Regions from separate parts of the Paenibacillus sp. Y916 genome, predicted to be linked through region 2. Evidence: a T-box and tRNA genes for the amino acid it is inferred to sense, from the RefSeq annotation. Region 2 holds a T-box; the other holds one or more tRNA genes.
The links. The T-box of region 2 lies ahead of AC1TO9_RS10805 (valine--tRNA ligase). A T-box ahead of a tRNA ligase gene usually reads a tRNA of that ligase, here a tRNA-Val.
Positions count from the first base shown of each region.

Region 1 (3,576 bases), on a different contig from region 2:
ACGGCCGCTTCAGCCGCTGAAACCTCATTACATAACCGAACATATGATAGTAGAATTAATTCCAACGAAACATATTCCAGGCAAATCAAGTTACTCTATATATATTAATGAAAGCATCTTTTACAGCGCTGACATGACGTTTGACCCTTCACTACTTCGCCGCCTCGTTCAAACACGCGGATGCAAGACGATCCTTCATGAGTGCCAATTGCAAGGTCCTGGAGAGGTTCACACAACCCTTCAAGAGCTTCTAACTCTATCTGAAGATATTCAACAAAAAATCTACCTAATGCATTACAGTGATGAGAAGGATCACTTTCTTAATGAGACAGGTAGCATGACCTTCTTAGAGCAGAATCTGATTTATGAGTTTTAAATAAAAGAAAGCCAGCTGCGGCTCCATTGTGGGAGTCTACAGCTGGCTCTTTCAGTCTTGCATTATTCAAAAATAGGTAACTGATCTAAGTTATTAGATGGATCTCCATCCGCATCTCCACGAATGTACAATCCTCCATCTTTCCCTTTAAATATATTAACGCCAGCAATCGTCCCTGCATTCACTTCCTGCAGCGCTTGTTCATAAGCCAATACACGACCTGATGAAGTCTGAAATGCCGTTAGATCCCCATCCCCGTTCTTCTGCACAGCAACAAATTGTTCACGGCCTGATGTTTCCATAGCGATCGCTCCTTTTAATTGATTTTCTAATGATGTTCAGGGCTATCGTCTAGGCTTCCCAATAGGTGATGGTTTGATGCAGGTTGGGACTATAACTTCTTCTTCATACGAACATGTAAAATTCCGGCATCATCGAAAGGTTCCTTTGAGATTACTTCATATCCCTGCTTAGCATAAAAAGACTCCGCTTGGCATTGAGCATCCAGTACCGCATATTGCAATCCTAGCTCCACCGCCAACTTTTCCATCGCGATCATCAACACGCGACCGAATCCCTTTGAACGATATTCCTTTATAACCGCAATCCGTTGCATTTTCGCTGTATCATCGTCGTAATAAATAATTCGACCCGTGGCCACATATTCTTCATCATCTTGTATTAACAAGTGATGCACATTAGGACTAATCGCATCATATTCATCCATTTCAAGCTCAAGTGGTACCTGCTGCTCTTCCACAAATACCTTTGTTCGAATATCCATTCCGTATTGTAATTGTTCCTCTGTGTTCACATGAATAATTTCAGCAGCCATTTCATTACCTCTCTCTCTGATCGTATATCTCATAATCCTTTTCTAATCGAATTATTATACAAAAAAAATAAATTGTTGTATAGTTTGATTAATTAGCAAGACCTATTCTAACACGAAAGGAGTCGGATATCTTCATGGGTATGGGAGTTACCATTACTGCTGTGGTCGTGATGACCATCGTCCTTATCTACTCTTTCTACTATGTCACCAAGAAGGGCTACTCTCGTAAATGGGATGATGAATGAAACATATACTGAGCAATGGCTCATTACATAAGATGCATCTCTTCAACTTCATACTACGAACCTCTCATAATATGATATTGACACCTACTCCCGCTACTGATATGATATTCATTGTGTCTGACATAATATAATACCATTTCGATCTGTTAGCTCAGCGGGAGAGCACTATCTTGACAGGGTAGGGGTCACTGGTTCGAATCCAGTACAGATCATCACTGAAAACCCTTGTGTATCAAGGGTTTTTCTGTTTTTATAGGTTGGTTAGATGTTGGTGAACAACCACCAAATTTTAAGAGTGTTCTCGTACGATAGCCCCAAAACAGCTAAAAAAATACCCCTCCGACCAATTAAGGTTAGCGGGGTATTTAATAATGAAAGGATCATTAAGCTTCAGTTAACTTCCTTCTATAATAACCACAATCGGAATCCAGTGTCACATTAATAACTACTCCAGTATTCTGTTTTTCTTGATAGAAGGAAATATTTTATGCATCGAATAAAAATTAGAAAGTTTCCACAATATCTTACGTTCTAGATCCTCAAGCATTTCCCCACCCCTAAGATATTTTAATGTGTTGCCATGTCAGTACATTGTCCGTGCGAAATGCCCGTGGTGATCCAATCCTGAGATCGGTCGCTTTAATCAATTCGTTACGGATTGAGTTTACCTCAATGCGACTTTGTGTAATCTTTCCTGACTGGTACATATAGATAATCTCGACTATTTGACCGATATATTTAGCTGACATGACACCCTCTCCCTATAAGTACATTCGCTTGTATCATATACGAACATTCATTCCTTATTCGAGTGTTTATCAAATATTCTCATAGTTACATGGATATATTTACCTAGTTTTGATAGACTGTATTCAAGTCATATTTTAGTAGCGAATACCTCAACCGATGAGGACTATCAGGAGTGATACTATGCCTAACCTAGAAGAGATATTTAATCAGTTACAAGCAATTGATGGCGGAATCAACTTTCTAAAAAATAAAGAAATCAAAGAACTTCCGAGTATTTTAACTGAAGGCGAACGCATAGAAGCAATAGCGAAAGGAAGATACAGCAAGATATTTGGTCTTATTATAGCGACAGACAAACGGGTAATCCTTATGTTCAAAATTTTATTTAATTCTAAAATAGAGGACTTCCCTTACGACAAGATCACTTCGATTCAGTTCGAAAAGAAGTCATTTCTAAAATTAGGAGAAATCACGATTCTTGGATCTGGAAATACAGCAGTCATAGACAATATGGATAATAAACACGCTCAAGTTATCTCTGACTTTATCAGAAATAAAGTTATCTCAGCCAAGACGCCTGAACCCAATCAAGTGGCTCCAACCAACAACGACGTATTGTCCCAGTTAGAAAGATTAGGGAAACTTAAAGAGCAGAACCTCCTAACCGACGAAGAGTTCCGCGAACAAAAGAAAAAACTATTAGAGTAAATACAATTGAGTCGTTAGGGACCATATTATGAAAATCGGAATGCGGAAACCCAGTCTCAAAAAACGCATAGTAGCTCGTGCAAGTATCAATCGCCAGATAGTGCTTCGTCTAGGATTAAAGATGCCTAGTGGCTATGACTGATTGCGTAGCCCCTAAAAGATGTTTAAGTAATGCCCTACGGGTCCCGATCATAACTATTCACTCCTTAGTCGGCGTGCTGCCAAGCGCACTAAAGGCGACTTTTCATTCATCACTTCTGAATGAAAAGTCGCCTTTTTCAATTTACATACACTGTAGCAAGTTAAAATCACAAGTTTTTCAGTGGCCTCGCATAGACTATTCTTCACTGTAATTACCGCCACGCTCGGTCCGCTGGTCGACCAGTTGCCTGCCGCATCTCCCGTCTGTACGGTGAATGTATAACTTGTTCCTGCCGATAAGCCGGTCACATTGTAAGTGTAAACCGAACTAGTCACAGTTGTCAGCAGTGTAGTTCCTTGATAAACCTTATAAGCTGGTTCCTGCAGTCAACCCCGTTAGGTTGTATACACTCTCCGTTACCGTTGCCAACAATTGCGAGTCTGCGTATACCTTGTATCCGGTGACTCCCCATTGTCACTTGCCCCGCCCCAGATATTGGTATGCGTATTATCTACACTAG
Region 1 is NZ_JBXCJA010000001.1:357,166-360,741, reverse strand. It holds gene AC1TO9_RS01630 (MBL fold metallo-hydrolase) at 1-376, shown strand, start outside; gene AC1TO9_RS01625 (DUF3892 domain-containing protein) at 439-678, opposite strand; gene AC1TO9_RS01620 (GNAT family N-acetyltransferase) at 768-1,211, opposite strand; tRNA gene AC1TO9_RS01615 (tRNA-Val) at 1,597-1,668, shown strand; gene AC1TO9_RS01610 (hypothetical protein) at 2,014-2,205, opposite strand; gene AC1TO9_RS01605 (PH domain-containing protein) at 2,387-2,914, shown strand.
Region 1: it encodes a tRNA-Val, which carries the amino acid that the T-box ahead of AC1TO9_RS10805 (valine--tRNA ligase) is inferred to sense. The anticodon was not compared.

Region 2 (3,576 bases):
GACCTTCATATGGACCAGCAAGATCATTCATCGTTCCCGTATCATCCATAACTATAATTTGTTCCAATTGATGACGGAGGCCTACTTCGAAATCGTTCGGATCATGAGCAGGGGTAATCTTAACTGCACCACTCCCAAATTCTCGATCGACATATTCATCAGCAATAATCGGTATTTCACGATTCACGATAGGTAGTAAGACCGTTTTGCCAATCATATCTGTATATCGCTCATCTTTTGGATGAACAGCAATAGCAGAATCTCCTAGCATCGTCTCAGGGCGCGTCGTCGCCACAACAATATGACCGCTACCATCTTGTAGAGGATACTTCAGGTGATAAAGATGTCCCTGTACCTCTTTATGCTCCACTTCAATATCAGATAAGGCTGTTCGTGCAACTGGATCCCAGTTGATAATATATTTACCACGGTAGATTAGCCCCTTCTTATAGAGCTTCACAAACACTTCTTTTACAGCTTTGGAGAGACCTTCATCCAATGTGAACCGTTCTTTAGAATAATCAAGAGACAACCCCATCTTAGCCCACTGATCACGGATCGTATTCGCATACTGATCTTTCCACTCCCATACTTGATCTAGAAATTTCTCTCTTCCCAGATCATAGCGAGTTATTCCTTGCGCACGTAACTTCTGCTCTACTCTCGTCTGTGTAGCAATTCCTGCATGATCAGTTCCAGGCAACCAAAGCGCATCGTACCCCTGCATTCTCTTGGTTCGTATTAGAATATCTTGTAATGTGAAATCCATCGCGTGACCAATATGAAGCATCCCTGTCACATTTGGTGGTGGGATAACGATGGTATATGGCTTCGCATCCGGTCTTTGACCTGCTTTGAAGAATTCACCCTCTAACCAATATTTATACCATTTCTGTTCAGCGGATTTAGGATCATACGTTGTTGGCATTTCCGTCGTTGTTTTCATTTCTTTATCTGTCATTATTATTAAACCTCCAGTACATCTTCAAAATATCTAACAAGCAGAAACGATTATGCCGTCCTTTTTCGTGGACGGTACCCGTCTCTGTGGAAATATAAGGATTAGAGTATCGAGAATCAATTTCATAATTACGCAACCCGATTTAGCTGCATCGGCGATTATGAAATTGATTCAAGTAAAACGTATACTTCTTATATTTGAACACAAAAAAACCTCACGCCCTCAAAGGACGAAAGGTTATCTTTCGCGGTACCACCTTTGTTTCATGATAAGTAAAATAATAAGCCAATATGACATAGGCTTACAATGATACTTCTCACGACACTCATACAGATAACGGCTGCAACCGGCCATATTCTAATCCCTTGTATAACACATGGACTCAAACAGGCAACTCCAGGGCGACTTTCGCTTGGCTTACATCCTACGGAATCTTCCAGCGTTGCAATTCCGCTCTCTGAAGGGTATGCCAACTACTCTTCCCATTCACAGTTGATTGTCAATATTCTGTATTAATAATAGCGTGCATGTTGCATATAGTCAACATCGTGTACATTAAGGACGTTGACTATATACAACATCTTATAGTGCGTGTTCAAAAAGTCAAATTTTCAGCACCAAGAAGATTGGATGAAGCAAGGGAGTGAGGAGCGGAGCGTAGGCAGTACCTACGTGAGCACCGGAAGGACCGGCTGAATTCAATGTTCGATGTCGAATAAGCTTCTTGGCATACTTCGTGATCAAAAGATGACTTTTTGAACAACCTCTTATATACACAAAGGGCTATCATCTTAGTAATGAAAATCTACTAAGGTGATAGCCCTTTGTGTTAATAAAATTATCGTTACATGTTACGGGATATAAAGAATCTGCCCTTCTTCAATCGTCTGCTCAGATAAACGATTATGCAATAGCAGTTCTCTCGGACTCATTTGATAGCGATCTGCAATCAAATCAATCGTCTCTTCCCTTTGTACGATACAAAGTCGAACTTTACTGAATGGCGTTTTCTCAGATGTTCCGCCGAGAAAAAGACTTTTCCACTCGACCTCTTCATTTACTGCATGATCATTATTCACTTCACGAGCTTGCTGCTGCTCTTCCTGAACCTGTTGCTCCAAATCTCTTAGTGTTCTCGCACGACTAGAACTCAATATTGACGATAATCCAACATGGTCTTGCTTAGAAGTTGTGGGTTCTTTTTTGCTTCCTAAAGCAATTTTCATTTCCACTTTCTCATCAGTTTCTTTAAGCTGATCAGCTTCCGGTATTCCAGTCACTAGAATTGAATCCTCTTCTAACAATCCACCTTCTATTGAATCCAATGACGGCTCTCGTTCTCCATTGTTGTCGTTCATAACATGCTCATCAGGAAGACTGTTTTGCGTAGGTGATGAGAGTTCCTGGTCATCCTCAGATTTAATTTGCCACACATTTGAGTGATCTTTAAGACGAGCAAGATCTTCCTCATCTATATGTAGCGCCGATATGTTAGCTTGAGAACCCTCCAAATCAACGGATTCACTTAACTCTAGCAATTCATTCTGCACTTGATCCTCATAGGCTATATCTTTATCCAATGGTCTAGATGAAGACCCTTGAAACACATCCCAATCCGGAGCATGTACAACCGTGAATTCTTCGGCATTCCAGGCTGATATGTCTTCTCCCGGTGATTCAACCCCCTGCAATGACAGCACTCCTGTAATGTTAAGGCTTCTCTTGGATAACAAATCGATGTCGAAGTTCTCAATCTCCACAGCAATCTCGTTCAAGGATGATACACGGTTAAGAGGCACAGTAATTTCAACGGGAATATAGTGCTCAAGCCGTTGTGTACCCTCCTCTTCACCCTCTCCCCTGTATAAACCTGTTAGTAATAAGTGCCCCCGGAGTGTAGCTTCCTCATCCTGATTAATCACCTGAATATGCGGTAACAATTCAACCTCTTCAAGTTCCGCAATTCCAGCCACTTCTTCTGATAATTGAATGCGTTCATAAATATCAAAGCGCAAACCATAGGACTGGTCAAACACAGGTAACGTCCTCCTTTTCAGCATATTCTAACCATGAGTCGACTCATGGCATGAGCCCATTATTCTTAACTCACTATATTTATATGCTCAAGCAGAAACGGCTATGCCGTCCTTTTTCAAAGAGTTTACGCTTCCGATGCTAGCGATACTTCGTATCACTTTAAGGTATCCGTCTCTGCCGAAATATAAGAAATAGAGTATCAAGAATCAATTTCATAATTACGCAACCCGATTTAGCTGCAGCGGCGATTATGAAATTGATTCAAGTGAAACTTCTACTCCCTTATATTTAGAAAAAGGAACACATGCATTTTTTTAAGATTATCCTTTGGTCATAGCTTGCAAATTAATCCGAAGATTGAGCAAATCCTCCGGCCACGGATCCTCTATTTCTATAAATTCACCCGTAAACGGATGGGTGAAACATAACTTCTCCCCATGCAGTGCTTGTCGATGAATCAAGGCATCACTTCCACCATAAAGTGTATCCCCTAGCAATGGATATCCTAAATGGCTTAAATGAACACGTATTTGATGCGTGCGACCTGTATCTAATTCAAGATAAATGAGACTCGCGCC
Region 2 is NZ_JBXCJA010000004.1:27,534-31,109, forward strand. It holds gene AC1TO9_RS10805 (valine--tRNA ligase) at 1-961, opposite strand, end outside; T-box leader at 1,184-1,460, opposite strand; gene AC1TO9_RS10810 (LysM peptidoglycan-binding domain-containing protein) at 1,813-2,997, opposite strand; gene AC1TO9_RS10815 (RluA family pseudouridine synthase) at 3,319-3,576, opposite strand, start outside.